DNA from 3 places in the Rhizobium sp. NFACC06-2 genome. Region 2 is predicted to be linked to each of the others. Evidence: riboswitches for the same ligand, from Rfam matches in the RefSeq annotation. Region 2 holds a riboswitch; each other region holds the start of a gene.
The links. Region 2 has a riboswitch for thiamine pyrophosphate ahead of thiC (phosphomethylpyrimidine synthase ThiC). Riboswitches for the same ligand answer to the same signal wherever they lie in the genome.

Region 1 (5,407 bases), 160 kb from region 2:
AACGTTTGTCGAAACCCGTCAGACCGACACGTGCAAGCGCCATCTCAATCCCTTCCCGGTCTTCCACCCGCAACTTCAGCGCGGGGCTGACACCGAGAGCGACATTGGTGAAGATATCGAGATGCGCAAACAGATTATTATCCTGGAAGATCGATGAGACCGGTCTTTCCGAAGGATCGAGCGCCGTCATGTCCTGCCCGCCGATCATCACGCGGCCGGAATCCGGCGCCTCGAAACCGGCGACGAGGTTGAGAAGCGTCGACTTGCCCGAACCGGACGCGCCGACGACGGCAATTATCCGGCCCTGCGGTAATGTGCAATCGAGGTCGAAATCCTGTGTTCCAAGCCGCAGCCTGACCTTGTCCAGTTCAACGGCAAAATCATCGCCTGTCATATGCTCGCCCTTGCTGATTGGGATTGCCGTGCAACGCCGCCTGCGGCAAGCAGCAGGCAGACGATACCGAGAAGGAAGGCATAACCGGCGGCATCATTGGTACGATAGCTGCCCATATTGCTGTAAACCAGCCATGGCAGGGTGACGAAACTTTCCGATCCGAACAGGGCAACCGCACCTAAATCGCCGAGAGACAGGGCCATGGCGAAGGAAAACGCCATGGCCAGCGGTCGCCACAGAACCGGAAGATCGGCGAACCGCAGCCGCGCCAGACCCTGAAGCCCGAGACTGGCGGAAAGTCGGCCGGTGCGCAAGAAATGACTGGTGCAGGCCGGCTCCAGCACCCGCATGGCAAGCGGCAAAGCCATCAGCATATTGATCAGCGCCACGAGGACCGGCGCATAGAAGCTGGCATCGCCGAAAACCCGCAATAACAGGAACCATCCGCTTCCCAATACGACTGGGGGCACCAAAAGCACCAGCGAAGACCCTGCCCCCAGCATGGCGGAGAGGAAGCGCAGGGGTTGCCCCGCCTGCCGTCTGGAGCCTATCGCCTGGCGTGCGCCGATGATAGCCATGCAGCAAAGCACGACAAGGGCTGCGGATAGTGCGGCGATTGCAAGACTGGTCGCCGCCGCGCGCAGGAAAATCGGCGCGGACAGAAGGCGTAGCAGATCGGCCCTCAAACCTGAGACTGCTATGGCGACAAGCGGCAGGCCGATCAGCAGAACAGCGAACACGATTGCCGCGCCATCCCAGAGGCGGGCACCGATTCCCTTTCCGTCGAAACGGCGAAGGGAACGGCCAAGCGAGGGAATTTCCGCTTCGGGCGACGGCAAAAAGGCAAGAAGGCCGAGCAGAATTGCGGTGAGGGCAATCTGCAAAACCGAAAGCGCAATCGCCCGCTGCGGATCGAAATCGAACCGCAGCGCCTGATAGATCGCCACCTCCAGCGTCGTTGCTGCCGGCCCGCCGCCCAACAGAAGAACGAGCGTGAAGCTGGTGGCGCACAGCATGAAGACAAGCCCGGCAATGCCGGGAACGAGACGCGCGACCGCCGGCCATTCGATAAAACGGAAAATCGAAATCGGCCCCATGCCGAGGCTCGCCGCCATGCGCCAATATTCGCCCGGAATGCGCTCCAGCCCGGCCAGCATCAGCCGCACCGAAAGCGGCAGATTGAAAAACACATGGGCAATAAGAATGCCAGACAGGCCGTAAATGCTGAGAGGTTCATCCGCCCCGGCAAAAACGAGTGCCGAATTCAAAACGCCCTGCCTGCCCCAGATGGTTATGATACCGAAGGCGCCAACGATGACAGGCAGACCCATCGGTACCGCCATCAGCCTGATGATCCAGATCCTTCCCGGAAACTCGCGCCGACGACAAAGCGCCAGCGCCACCGGCAGGCCGAGAACAATGGAAAGAAGGGTGGAAAGCGTTGCCTGATAAAGCGTGAAACGCAGAATGCGCAGCGTATAGGCATCCATGATGCCGGCAGCGGACGCGCCGGCATCAAAGGACAGGAGAGCCGCAGCCGCGAGCGCCATGAACAGGAAAACGGCGGCAAAAGCCGCCGTTCCGAAAATGATCGACCGCCGGTAATCGCGACGCAGCATCATGCGCGGGTGTGCCTCTTCCTCAATTCATGCTCATGGCGGCAAGCCATTCATCGATCCATGCCTTGCGGTTCTTCGCCACCTCTTCCGGATCCATCAGAAAAGTCTTCTGCGGCACCACGAGTTTCGAAAACGCCTCCGGCAAGGGCTTCGAGGTTGCCGCAACCGGCATCATCCAGTTATTTTCCGGAATGGCATCCTGAAAACCGGATGTCAGCGTGAAAGCCAGGAACTGCTTTGCCAGTTCCTTGTGCGGCGCGTTTTTGAGGAGACCGGAAACCTCGATCTGGATGTAATGTCCTTCGGAAAAGGCGGCGGCCTGATAACGATCCGTTTTTTCAGCGACCATGTGATAGGCGGGCGAGGTGGTGTAGGAGAGCACCATCGGCACCTCACCCTTGGTGAAGAGGCCATAGGATTCCGACCAGCCCGGCGTAACGGTGAGAATGCGCTTCCTGAGCTTTTCCCAGGCCTCCGGGGCCTTATCGCCGTAAACCGATTTCACCCATAGCAGAAGGCCAAGCCCCGGCGTGGAGGTGCGCGGATCCTGAATGACGACTTTCTGCGAGGGGTCGCCTTCCACGAGGTCTTTCAGGCTCGTCGGCGGGCTTTTCACCGTCTGCGTATCATAGATGACAGCGAAATGGCCGTAATCATAGGGAATGAAAACATCGTCCGTGTAGCCGCCCGGCACTTTGGCCGCCGATGCATCGATGCCGCTGACATCGAATAGACCGGTCTGTTTTGCTTCCGCGACAAGATTGGTGTCGAGGCCAAGCACGACATCCGCCTTGGACCCCGCCCCTTCAAGCTTCAGACGATTGAGCAGCGCCACGCCATCGGCCACGCCGACGAAATTGACCGTGCAGTTGCAAACCTTCTCGAAGGCCTCCTTCACCTTGGGACCGGGACCCCATTCGGAAACGAAGCTTTCATAGGTGTAGACGGTCAGTTCCTGTCTATCCTGTGCGACGGCAAGACCGGGCAGAAACAGCGAGGCGGCAAAGAGAGAATTCAGGAAAAGACGACGGCGCACGGGTATCTCCTCAAAAAAACGATCGGGAAATAGCCGCCTGCGTTAAAGCCGTCTAATCCCTCCGCCGGTATGAACCGGATCAGGTTCTTCGGGTTGGCAAGCCTCTCAGCCTTTTGCACCCAAGCGCAAAAGACACCCCGTTAGATCAAGATGATGGTGTAGTCCCGCCGTCCCTTATTGGCAAGATGGCCGAGGTCAGCCCTGTTCCGTCATATGCACCAGTTCCCAGACGTGCCCGTCGGGATCCTGAAAGCTGCCGGCATACATGAAGCCATGGTCCTGAACAGGCTTCCAGCCGCTGCCGCCGGAAGCAAGCGCCGTGGCGATCATCCGGTCGATTTCCTCCCTGCTTCCGGCGGAAAGACAGGTCAGAACCTCGGTGGTTCGGGTCGCGTCGGCAATGTCGCCGTTGATGAAATCGCGGAAACGTCCCTCCTGGAGAAGCATCACGAAGATATTCTCTTCCACGATCATGCAGAGCGTGCGGTCATCCGAATATTCCGGGTTGAAGCTGAAACCGAGAGCAGTGAAGAAGTTCCTTGATGTCTCGATATTCTTGACCGGCAGATTGACGAAAATCATGCGCATTTTCACAACTCCTCCAAACGAACGCCGGCATAGAACGGCAATTCTGCCTTTCTGTCAAAGGCCGAAGGAGGACCGGTCAAACGGGGAACTGATTGCCTTCAGCCCTCCAGTTCCTCGCGCAGCATTTCCAGTTCCAGCCATTCTTCTTCCATGGCCTCCAGCTTGTCGCGCAGCTTCGACATTTCCTGCGCGAGTGTGTTGAAGGCCGCCGGGTCCTTTGTGAAAAGCTCCGGATCGGCCATGCGCTGCTCGCGTTTTGCGATTTCGCTTTGCGCCTTTTCCATCTCCTTCGGAAGATTTTCGAGCGCGAATTTCTGCTTGAAGGAAAGCTTGCCCTTGGCCTTTGAAGGATCCTGCGATGCAGAGGCCGAAGGTGCGGCCTTCGCCTTTTCCTGTTTCTCAGCCTTGCGTTTTTCTTCGGCCGCACCCTTGCGCTGCGCCATCATGTCCGAATAGCCACCGGCATATTCGATCCATCGTCCGTCCGGCTGATCCGGATTGACGGGCGCGATGGTGGAGGTGACGGTGCGGTCGAGGAAATCGCGGTCGTGGCTGACGAGGATAACAGTGCCGGAAAAGCCCGCAACGATTTCCTGCAGCAGATCGAGCGTTTCGATATCCAGATCGTTGGTCGGCTCGTCGAGGATCAGAAGATTGGTCGGCCGCGCCAGAATGCGTGCCAGAATAAGGCGCGCGCGCTCGCCGCCGGAAAGGTTACGGATCGGCGTGCGAGCCTGTTCCGGCTGGAACAGAAAGTCTTTCATGTAGCCCGTCACATGCTTCAATTCGCCGTTGACCAGCAGATTTTCGCCGCGGCCATCGGTCAGATAATGCGCGAGCGTATCGTTGGGATTGAGATCCTCGCGTTTCTGGTCGAGCGTCGCGATTTCCAGATTGGTGCCGAGCTTCACCGTGCCGCTATCGGGCTCCAGCTGGCCGGTGAGCATCTTCAGAAGCGTGGTTTTACCGGCTCCATTCGGGCCGACGAAGCCGATGCAATCGCCGCGATGGACGCGCAGCGAAAACGGCGCGACGATCACGCGCTCGCCGTAAGCCTTGGTGATGGCCTCGGCCTCGATGACCAGCTTGCCGGATTCACGTCCTTCGGTAACGGTCGCCTGCACCGTGCCCTGAGGTCCCTTGTGGCCGCGATATTCCGCACGCATGGCCTGAAGCTCGCCGACGCGGCGCATGTTGCGCTTGCGCCTTGCGGTCACGCCATAACGCATCCAGTGCTCTTCGCGCTCGATGGCCTTACCGAGCTTGTGCTGCTCCAACTCTTCTTCTTCCAGCACCTTGTCGCGCCATTCCTCGAAATGGGCAAAACCGCGATTGAGACGGCGCGACTGGCCACGATCCAGCCAGACGGTCGAGGTTGAGACCTTTTCGAGAAAACGCCGGTCATGGGAAATCAGCACCAGCGCGCTGCGCGTCTGCTGCAGCTCGCTTTCAAGCCATTCGATGGTGGGCAAATCGAGATGGTTGGTCGGTTCGTCCAGCATCAGAATATCGGGTTCCGGCGCCATGACGCGGGCAAGGGCGGCACGTCGCGCTTCACCGCCGGAAAGGCTCGCCGGATGTTCCTGCCCGGTGAGACCGAGATGCTCCAGAAGATAGGTGACGCGATAGGGATCGTCACCGGGTCCGAGCCCCGCTTCGGCATAGGCCTGAACCGTGTCGTAACCGGCAAAATCCGGGGCCTGCTCCAGATAACGGATGGTGGCGGCCGGATGCCGGAAAACCTCGCCCGACTGTGCCTCGACCAGACCC
Region 2 (5,407 bases):
CGCATGCGACGGGCGGCCGATACCGGCATCGACGATCAGCGGCACATCCGGGAAACGCGCCCGCATGGATTTCAGCGCCGTCAGATTGAGCGGCCCCATGGCGCTGCCGATTGGCGCGCACCAGGGCATCAGCACCCTGCAGCCTGCCTCCAGCAACTTCTCGGCCACGACCAGATCGTCAGTCGTATAGGGAAAGACCTCGAAACCATCGTCACAAAGGATTTTCGCCGCCTCGACAAGAGCGAAGACATCGGGCTGCAGCGTGTCGTGATGACCGATGACCTCCAGCTTGATCCAGTTAGTGCGAAACACATCGCGGGCCATCTTTGCTGTCAGCACCGCTTCCTTGACCGTGTGGCAACCGGCGGTATTGGGCAGAATCTGGCGATCCAGCTCGCGGATAAGCTCAAAAAACTGACCGCCCTTCTTGCCACCCGCCGTTTCCCGGCGCAGTGAAATCGTCAGAATATCCGTGTTGCTCACCCGCACGGCATCGGCAAGCAAGGCGGGGGACGGATAGCGCGCCGTGCCGAGCAGGAGACGGGACGAGACCTCGCGGCCATAAAGCGTCAGCATGGTTTCAGCCTCCCTGCATCGGTGAGAGGATTTCGATACGGTCGAAAGCCTTCAGCTTATAATCGGCGCGCTCTTCGGAATGCACCAGATCGCCATTCACCGCCGTCGCCAGCCACTCACCCTCGTATTCGAGGCTGGCGAGCAGGCCGGCCAGCGTCTCGGCGGCGAGATCAAGCTCGTCGCCATTCACCAGAAGTTTCATGATCCCGTTCCTTTTGAGAGAGAGTTTGGCAGACGATTTCAGCCGCCTGCCGCGCCATAGCCGGCGACAGCAGAAAGCCGTGCCGGTACGCGCCGTTGATGAAAATTGTCCGGCCATCCTGCGTGACCTTCGGCAGATTGTCGGGATAGGCGGGGCGCACGCCGGTGCCCGTCTCGATGATTTCCGCTTCCGCGAAAGCCGGATGCACGGCATAGGCGGCATTCAGGAACTCCATCATCGAGCGGGCGGAAATGGCGCCCGCATCTTCCGTCTCGATCATCGTCGCGCCCACCATGAAACGGCCGGGCTCGCGCGGCACGATATAGAGCGGAATGCGCGGATGCAGCAGCCGGACGGGACGAGACAGGGAAACCTCCCGCGTGGCGAGATAGAGCATCTCTCCCCGCACACCGCGAAGATCGGAAATCCCGCCGATTGCCGCAGAACCAGTGCAATCCACCACCCGGTCGAACGGCTCTTCATCCAACGGGATAGCCACATGGAACTGCACACCCATGGTGCAGAGCCGCTCATGCAGCGATTTCAGTGCAAGACGCGGATCGAGATGACCCTCGCCCGGAAAATAAAGCCCGGATCGGAACCGCCCGGCAAGATCTGGCTCCAGCGCGGCGATTTCGCCCTCATCCACCCAGCGATAGCCAGCGGTCCGCGATGCGAAACGCGAAAGCTCCGCCTTATCGCGGGCCGGCGCAACCACCAGCGTGCCTTCGCGGATGACAAGGCCGGGGGTTGCTTCATCCCACCAGTCGAGCGCCGCCTGACCGAGCGTCAGAACCGGCTCTTCAGCGCTTTCACGCTCGCACCAGGGGGCCAGCATGCCGCCCGCATACCAGGATGCGCCACGAGACGGTTCGGCATTGCGCTCGCAAACCTCAACGGTAACGCCGGTCCGCGCCAGTTCGAAGGCCGCCGTCAAACCGGCGACCCCCGTTCCCTTGACCAGAACGCGCATGCTATTCGGCATCCGCAGGCGTCGTGAGCGGCATGTAAAGCTCACCGCCTTCCTTGAAGCGTGCGGCCATGGCCTCCAGCCCCTCCTTCTGCGCCTCGGCGCGGATGTCGTGGGAAATCCGCATCGAGCAGAATTTCGGCCCGCACATGGAGCAGAAATGCGCGACCTTGTGCGCTTCCTTCGGCAAGGTCTCGTCATGGAAGGAGCGCGCCGTATCCGGGTCCAGCGACAGGTTGAACTGATCCTCCCAGCGGAACTCGAACCGCGCGCGCGACAGCGCATCGTCCCGCACCTGTGCCGCCGGATGGCCCTTGGCGAGATCGGCGGCGTGGGCAGCGATCTTGTAGGTGATGACGCCGACCTTCACGTCGTTACGGTCAGGCAGGCCGAGATGTTCCTTGGGCGTGACGTAGCAGAGCATCGCGGTGCCGAACCAGCCGATCATCGCCGCACCGATGCCGGAGGTGATGTGGTCGTAACCCGGCGCGATATCGGTGGTGAGCGGCCCGAGCGTATAGAAAGGCGCCTCACCGCAGGTCTTCAACTGCTTGTCCATATTCTCCTTGATCTTGTGCATCGGCACATGGCCGGGGCCTTCGATCATCACCTGGCAATCCTTCGCCCAGGCGATCTGCGTCAGCTCACCGAGCGTCTCCAACTCCGCGAATTGTGCGGCGTCATTGGCGTCGGCAATCGAGCCGGGACGCAAGCCATCGCCCAGCGAGAAGGAGACGTCGTAAACGCGGCAAATGTCGCAAATCTCGTCGAAATGCTCATAGAGGAAGCTTTCCTTGTGGTGATGCAGACACCACTTGGCCATGATCGAGCCGCCGCGCGAGACGATGCCGGTGACGCGGTTGACGGTGAGCGGGATGTAATGCAGCCGCACGCCAGCATGGATGGTGAAATAATCCACACCCTGCTCCGCCTGTTCGATCAGCGTATCGCGGAACACTTCCCAGTTCAGGTCTTCGGCAATGCCGTTGACCTTCTCAAGCGCCTGATAAAGCGGCACCGTGCCGATCGGCACCGGCGAATTGCGGATGATCCATTCGCGGATATTGTGGATGTTGCGACCGGTAGACAGGTCCATGACGGTATCCGCACCCCAGCGGATCGCCCAGACCATTTTCTCCACCTCTTCCGCCATGGAGGAGGTAACGGCGGAATTGCCGATATTGGCATTGATCTTGACGAGAAAATTGCGGCCGATGATCATCGGCTCAAGTTCCGAATGATTGATATTGGCAGGGATGATGGCGCGGCCGGCCGCCACTTCCTGACGCACGAATTCCGCCGTGACGTAGTCAGGGATATGCGCCCCGAAACTCTCGCCGTCACGCACAAGCTTTTCCCTGGCCGCCTCGCGCCCGAGATTTTCGCGGATGGCGATGAATTCCATTTCCGGTGTGATGATGCCGGCCCGCGCATAGGCAAGCTGGGTCACGGCTTTACCGGCCGTGGCTCTGAGCGGCTGGTGGCGCACGGAAAATTCAGGCGTCAGGCGTTCGCCGGTGGCAAAGCCGTTATCCTCCGGCTTGACGTGCCGGCCGTCATAGGCCTCGACATCGCCGCGCGCCACGATCCAGTCATGACGCAGACGCGGCAGACCCTTTTCAATCAAAACGGTATGCGAAGGATCAGTATAGGGACCGGAGGAATCGTAAACCGTCACCGGCGGTTCACCCGCCGTCGGATGAACGGCGATCTCGCGCATCGGCACGCGGATATGGGGATGTAAAATGCCGGCTTTGTGGATTTTGGTAGAGGCGGCATGCGGCCCCGTAGTAACCGACAACGGGATATTCTTGGCAGCGATATTCATCTTGAGGCTCCAAAGTTTGACAGTGGAGACCCAGTTCGAGCCGGAATGATGGAAAATACCGCAGCGCCGACAGCGCAATGCACACGCCAGCCGACCTTCGGTCTTTGCACCGTCCCTACGCCAGTATGAACTGGATCAGGTTCAACGGGTCACTGCGCATGAAAGCAGAATCTCAGCCCCTTGACGGGACACCCCTGGTGAATGGCCACAGCAAAAAACACCGACCGGCATTTGTCAAGGCCGACGATCCATGCTTGGCAAAGGTGCGGGAATGGCGCATGCTGCCGTTAGTTGTAATTAACCTAACGGTTTAGGCGAATATTATCGTTTGCAACGTAACGATAAGCACAAACCATCCTGATGTGAAATTCATGGGAGATACGTCGGAATGAACGCGACTATTCGTGAAATACTGGCCAAATTCGGCCAGCTTCCAACCCCTGTCGATACGATTGCAGATGAAGCCGATCTTTATGCGGCGGGCCTTTCTTCCTTTGCATCGGTGCAATTGATGCTCGGCATCGAAGAAGCATTCGATATCGAATTCCCCGACAATCTGCTGAACCGCAAGTCCTTTGCGAGCATCAAGGCCATTGAAGACACCGTTAAGCTCATTCTGGATGGTAAAGAGGCAGCCTGATGAACGTCACCGTAGCGCCGCAGGATGAAACGCTGTCCGCGCGCGCGGGCCGTGTCGCGGCAATTGCCGCCAAACACGCGGATGAGGTGGATGTCACCGGCCGCTTTCCGCAGGAAGCCGTTGATGCGCTGCGACAGGAACGCCTGCTCGGCATCCAGGTCCCCTCTTCGCTAGGCGGCGAAAGCGCTTCCTTACAGGAAATCGCCGATATCTGCGCCCGGCTCGGCCAGGCCTGTTCAGCAACCGCGATGATTTTCGCCATGCACCATATCAAGGCATCCAGCCTGGTGGAACACGGCGAGACGAGCGCATGGCATGCCGGCTTCATGAGCCGCATCGCCAGCGAACAGCTTCTGCTCGGCTCCGCCACCACCGAAGGCGGCATTGGCGGCAATCTGCGCAACTCCATCTGTGCAATCGAAGTCGAAGGCGATTTCTGCCGGCTGGAAAAGGACGCCACCGTCATTTCCTATGGCAGCAATGCCGATGCGATCCTCATCACCTCGCGTGCCCACAAGGATGCCGCGCCCGCCGATCAGGTGATGACGGTCTTTCTGAAAAACCAGTACACGCTCGAAAAGACCCATGTGTGGGATACGCTTGGCATGCGCGGCACCTGTTCGGATGGCTTCCTGTTTCGTGGCGAAGCACCGGCGGCGCAGATATTCCCGAAGCCTTTCGCGGAAATCGCCGCACAATCCATGCTGGCAAGCTCGCATCTTCTCTGGAGCGCCGTCTGGTATGGCATCGCCTCGGATGCGGTGTTGCGCGCCCAGTCATTCGTCAGGGCCGCGGCGCGGAAATCGCCCGGCACCGCCCCTCCGGGCGCGATCCGCCTTGCCGAGGTTTCCACCAAGCTGCAGGTCGTCAAATCCAACATCATCGCCGGCATCAAGGCTTACGAAGACACCAAGAGCGACCCGGAAAAGCTGATGTCCATGGCCTTTGCCGTCGCCATGAACAATGTGAAGATCTGCTCTTCGGAGACCATTCTGGAGATCATCGATCACGCCATGCTGGTCTGCGGCATCATGGGTTACAAGAATGGCACGCCCTATAGCCTGGGCCGACACCTGCGCGACGCACACTCTGCCCGGCTGATGATTTCCAACGACCGCATTCTCGGCAATTCCGCCAATCTCCTGCTGGTTCACAAGCAGGACACCAGCCTCTTGGGATAAGACCATGGAC
Region 3 (5,407 bases), on a different contig from region 2:
GTCCTATTTCGACATGCGCGGTCGCCGCTTTCCGCTCTGGACTTCCGAGCCGGGGGTCGGCCGGGACAAGACCACCGAAATCACCTTCAAGTCCGATGTCAGCGGCAAGGCGGGCGGTGATTATTACAACACCAACTACCCGCAGCCGACTTACCTGTCGTCGCGCAGATACGCCCTCCATGTCGAGACAAGCGCCTATTCGGTCTTCGATTTCCGCAACGGCGATTTCCACGAGATCGAAATCTGGGCCATCCCCGAAAAGATCGAATTCTTCGCCGGCGATCATTTCACGGATATCGTTTCCGCCCTGTCGCTGCGGTTCGGACGCCAGCCTGAACTGCCGGAATGGGTCTATAACGGTGCGATCATCGGGTTAAAGGACGGCGTCAACTCCTTTGCGCGACTGGAGAAAATCCGCGCGGCCGGAACGAAGGTGTCCGGCCTCTGGTGCGAAGACTGGGTGGGTCTTCGCCAGACATCCTTCGGCGCGCGCCTGTTCTGGGACTGGCAGGCGAATGATACGCGTTATCCGCATCTGCGCCAGAAGATCGCCGAGCTTGCCGATCAGGGCATCCGCTTTCTGGGTTATGTGAACCCCTATCTCTGCGTCGATGGCCCGCTGTTCCCGGTGGCCGAAAAAGCCGGTTATTTCGCCACTGACGCCGAGGGCAAGACGGCGCTGGTGGATTTCGGCGAGTTCGATTGCGGCGTGGTCGATTTCACCAACCCGGCCGCCACCGACTGGTTTGCCGAGGAGATCATCGGCAGGAATATGCTCGATTTCGGCCTCTCCGGCTGGATGGCAGATTTCGGCGAATATCTGCCGATCGACATTACCCTTTCCAACGGCGTGGACGCCAAGCTGATGCACAATGCCTGGCCAACGCTCTGGGCCGAGGTCAACGCCAAGGCCGTCGAAAGCCGTGGCAAGACCGGCGAAGCGCTGTTCTTCATGCGCGCCGGCTTCACCGGTGTGCAGGCCCATTGCCCGCTCATCTGGGGCGGCGACCAGTCTGTCGACTTCTCCCGTCACGACGGTCTGGTCACCGTCATCTGCGGGGCGCTCTCCTCGGGCCTCATGGGCAATGCCTATCACCATTCCGATATTGGCGGTTACACCAGCCTGTTCGGCAATGTCAGAACCGCAGAACTCATCATGCGCTGGACGGAGATGGCCGCTTTCACGCCGGTCATGCGTACCCATGAGGGCAACCGGCCGCGCGACAATCTCCAGATCGATCAGGATGAGGCGGTTCTTGCCCATTTCGCCCGCATGACATCCATCTATGTCGCGCTGGCTCCCTATCTGAAATCACTCTCGGCGGAAGCGGCCAGGACGGGCCTGCCGGTGCAGCGTCCGCTCTTTCTTCACTACGAGAATGACCGGCGGACCTATACCATTCAGGACTGCTATCTCTACGGGGCGGACATGCTCGTCGCGCCGGTCTGGAAAGCGGGCGAAACGCAACGCTCGCTCTATCTTCCGGGCGACGGCGAATGGGTGCACCTGTGGAGCGGCGTGCACTCTCCCGGCGGACAGGACGTCACCGTCGAAGCGCCGCTCGGCGAGCCGGCGGTGTTCTATCGTGCAGATAGCTGCCATCGGCCGCTGTTTGAAGAGCTTCGTACCATCGGCTGAAAGATGGCCGAGATCGTCCCTGCCATCACCCCGTCAGGCGGGGTGATGTGATGGCCTTTTTGAAAAGGGCGGTCATTGCATCGCTGATGCCCTGCGATGGGCTGACCTCGAAGAACAGGCCCGGCGAAGCGCATTGCTGCATGCGTGCACCGATTTCCGGCTGAAAGGGCGCGATCCAGCTATTGTACCAGTCATTGGTCGGCAGCGGCAGATAGGTGGTATAAAGCACGGCGATGCGAAAACCCTTTTCCTTCAGCTTCGTGCAATATTTGATATCGATCGGTTCCTGGCAGCGGCCGCTGGTCGTTTTTTTGGTGCAGGCGGATGGCTTGTAGCTATCGCCGACGCCGTCTGACACGAAGAAGACGATCTTTTCGGGGCTGGCTGAACTTGCACCAGTGCCCGAACTGCCGATCCTGTCGCCAATCTGGGTCAGTGCCCGGTCAAAATCGGTCTGCTGGTCGTTGTTGAACCCCTGCTTGGGGATCGACATCAGGTCGACTTCAGCGGCTTTCTTCTTCGCGGTCGCCAGATCCGAGGTCAAGGGAACGACTTCGAGCAGCTTCGTATCTTCCGCTTTCTCTCCGAAGGAGTAAACCGCCATACGATATTGATTGCTGCTTTTGCGCATGGACTTCGCCGTATCCATCAGGCTTGCCGTGGCCTGCGCCACCACATTGATGCGCGTCGTGACCCCGAGGCTTTTGGCTTTGTAGTAATAGCTATTTGTATCGACCACCCCGTTTTTCACGATGTGACAGGCGAAAGCGCATTTGTCGCTTGTATTGGCTACCATGGTGGCAACGTCGGTTGGCGTCGCGCCGACACCCATCGAGGGGGTGTTATCCAGAAGGACATAGAAGTCGCTGAATGTTTCCGTCTCGTATTTTGCCGTCGCCTTGCCCGAAATGGTGATCAGATCCTCTCCGAGTATCCGTGAAAGCGTGGTGCCGACGGATGCCGTGAAATTGACCGAGGATTCGATGGCATTACCGTGCTTGATCACCGACACGTCAAGAGACAGGAGCTTGTAGTCGGGATTGGCCCGCTCGTTGCTTTCAAAGAATGCGGAGGCTTCATCAGTGCCAAGCGAAATGACACCGTCGCCCGACATTTCCTTTGCCTTGTGAACGCTCGACGACGTATCGGCAACCACCGCAAGCGCCGCGGCATCCGCCGCCATCTGCAGGTCCGATTTGACGGCCATGCCACGCGTTATATCAAGGGCCACGCCGGCGGCCCCAATCAGCGGCACCATCAATAGGGCGCTGAGAATGCCGAAATTTCCCGATTTATCCTGCCAGATGTTCTTCAAATTCGCCCCCGGAACTTTTCCCCGGAGCGAAAGTTAGCCGAACAATATTGAAAGGCAGTTTCAAGAGATAACTAATTTTCGATAAATCTAATTTCCTTAATAACTAATACGCCAATGGGAGATGCGCACCAGCGCGAGGCCGTTCAGGCATTCACGATCACGCCTGACGACGGATCGGCGGCGGGACGTTGACATTTATGAAACTTGACCTACAAAACAAACTCTTCCGAGGGGAGCACCGAACGGTGCTGAGATGGCGATGAGCCGGACCCTTGAACCTGATCCGGGTCATGCCGGCGTAGGAACGGAACTGCCGCGCCAGGAGGCGCTGCCCTTTCTCTTCTCCGCTTTGCCTGATCTCCGAGATTGTCACATCTGGAGACGAATGATGATGCTGAACCCTTCCGCCCTTCGCACACGGTGCGTCTGCGTCTGAGGTCCGGCTGATGCGTGCCACCCATGCGCTAAACGGTGTCGGTCTTCTGCTGGTTTTCTGGCAGGCGGGAACGTGGCTGTTTTCACCGCCCCGCTACATCCTGCCATCGCCCGCCTATGTTGTCGGCGCTTTCTGGCGCCAGCCTGGCTTCCTGTTCGGGCAGGCGCTGATAACGCTCGGTGAAATGGCGCTGGGGCTTGCGGCGGGCATCACCGCCGGCATTCTCGTCGCTTTCACGATTGCCGCCATCCCGCGCCTCGGCCGCCTCGTCTGGCCCATGGTTCTGGTGTTGCAGGCCTTTCCGGTCTTCGTGCTCGCCCCCATCCTCGTCCTCTGGTTCGGTTTCGGCATGGCTTCGAAAGTGGTCATGACGACGATCATCATCTTCTTCCCTGTGACCTCCGCTTTCACTGACGGGCTCAACCGCACCGATCGCGCCATCCTCGACGCCGCCTCGCTGACGGAGGCGAGCCACTGGCAGATCCTCACCCGGTTGCGTGTGCCGCTGGCGCTGCCCTCGCTCATTTCCGGTCTCAGGGTTGCCGCGCCGCTCGCCCCGCTCGGCGCCGTCATCGGCGAATGGGTGGGCGCATCGGCCGGGCTTGGGTTCGTGATGATCCAGTCCAATGCCCGCATGCAGACCGACATCATGTTCGCCGCCATGGCCATTCTCGCCATCATTGCGGTGCTACTGCGGCTCATTGTCGACCGGGTGACCGCCAATCTGACCCCCTGGGCCAAGGAAACAGAACACACCATTCCTTTCAGATCTTTACGGAGACTTTCGGTACCATGAGACGAACTCTTCTTTCCCTCGTCGTCGCGGCGGCAAGCGTACTTTCACCTATGCAATCGCATGCGGCAGACAAGCTGACCGTGTTGCTCGAATGGTTCGTGAACCCCGATCATGCGCCGATGGTGATCGCCAAGGAACGCGGCCTGTTTGCCGATGCGGGGCTAGAGGTGGAACTGGTTCCGCCCGCAGACCCCTCCGCCGTGCCGCGTCTCGTCTCGGCCAAACAGGCCGATATAGGCGTGCACTACCAACCGAACCTCTATCTCGATCACGATGCCGGCCTGCCGCTCGTGCGTTTCGGCACGCTGGTCGAAACCCCGCTCAACACCGTCACCGTTCTGGCCGATGGCCCGATCAAGAGCCTGAAAGACCTGAAGGGCAAGAAGGTCGGCTTTTCCGTTTCCGGCTTCGAGGATGCCATGCTGAAGCGCATGCTGGAAAAGGACGGTCTGACGAAGGACGATGTCGAACTCATCAACGTCAACTTCTCGCTCTCGCCGTCGCTGATCGCCGGCAAGGTGGATGCCACGCTTGGCGGCTTCCGCAATTTCGAACTGACGCAGATGAAGCTCGAGGGACATGAAGGCCGCTCCTTCTTCCCGGAGGAACACGGCGTGCCGGCCTATGACGAGCTGATCTTCGTCACGCACCGCGATCTCGCAAAAGACAACCGCCTGCCGCGTTTCCTCTCCGCCGTTGAACAGGCCGCGATCTTTATCACCAACCATCCGCAGGAATCCTGGCAGCTTTTCATCAAGGCCTATCCGAACCTTGACGATGCGCTGAACAAGCAGGCCTTCTTCGACACGCTGCCGCGCTTCGCCAAACGCCCGGCCGCGCTCGACCGCGCGCGCTATGCCCGTTTCGGCGCTTTCATGCAGGAGATGCAGCTGATCAAGCAGGCGCCGGCGGCGGACGACATCGCCGTGGAGCTGCAACAGCCATGACCATGACTTTTCCGACAGCGGCAAAGGCCGCCGAGATTCTGGAGCGCGTGCGGCAGACGCGCCCGCGCGTGCATTGCCTGATGAACACCGTGGTGCAGAAATTCACCGCAGACGGCATCACCGTGGTCGGCGGCATCCCCTCCATGACCACCTCGCTCGAGGAAATCGAGAGCTTCGTCACCAAGGCGGATGCGCTGACCGTCAATCTCGGCACACTGGATGCCGAGAGGCGCAAGGTCATCCGGCTGGCGATCGAAATCGCCAATGCATCCGG

Region 1: it holds a riboswitch for thiamine pyrophosphate, as region 2 does, so the genes downstream of both, thiB (thiamine ABC transporter substrate binding subunit) here and thiC (phosphomethylpyrimidine synthase ThiC) in region 2, are expected to answer to the same signal.
Region 3: it holds a riboswitch for thiamine pyrophosphate, as region 2 does, so the genes downstream of both, F3H58_RS08275 (ABC transporter permease) here and thiC (phosphomethylpyrimidine synthase ThiC) in region 2, are expected to answer to the same signal.

The regions. Positions count from the first base shown of each region.
Region 1 covers NZ_FMVA01000004.1:196,595-202,001, reverse strand. Annotated here, with positions in the region: gene F3H58_RS09760 (thiamine ABC transporter ATP-binding protein) at 1-394, opposite strand, end outside; gene thiP (thiamine/thiamine pyrophosphate ABC transporter permease ThiP) at 391-2,016, opposite strand; gene thiB (thiamine ABC transporter substrate binding subunit) at 2,036-3,049, opposite strand; TPP riboswitch at 3,089-3,199, opposite strand; gene F3H58_RS09745 (VOC family protein) at 3,245-3,637, opposite strand; gene F3H58_RS09740 (ABC-F family ATP-binding cassette domain-containing protein) at 3,736-5,407, opposite strand, start outside.
Region 2 covers NZ_FMVA01000004.1:355,962-361,368, reverse strand. Annotated here, with positions in the region: gene F3H58_RS10495 (thiazole synthase) at 1-576, opposite strand, end outside; gene thiS (sulfur carrier protein ThiS) at 581-778, opposite strand; gene thiO (glycine oxidase ThiO) at 747-1,751, opposite strand; gene thiC (phosphomethylpyrimidine synthase ThiC) at 1,753-3,576, opposite strand; TPP riboswitch at 3,671-3,782, opposite strand; gene F3H58_RS10475 (acyl carrier protein) at 3,965-4,216, shown strand; gene F3H58_RS10470 (acyl-CoA dehydrogenase family protein) at 4,216-5,397, shown strand; gene F3H58_RS10465 (amino acid--[acyl-carrier-protein] ligase) at 5,402-5,407, shown strand, end outside.
Region 3 covers NZ_FMVA01000003.1:303,931-309,337, reverse strand. Annotated here, with positions in the region: gene F3H58_RS08285 (alpha-glucosidase) at 1-1,639, shown strand, start outside; gene F3H58_RS08280 (pilus assembly protein TadG-related protein) at 1,665-2,954, opposite strand; TPP riboswitch at 3,174-3,276, shown strand; gene F3H58_RS08275 (ABC transporter permease) at 3,401-4,186, shown strand; gene F3H58_RS08270 (ABC transporter substrate-binding protein) at 4,183-5,133, shown strand; gene F3H58_RS08265 (hydroxyethylthiazole kinase) at 5,130-5,407, shown strand, end outside.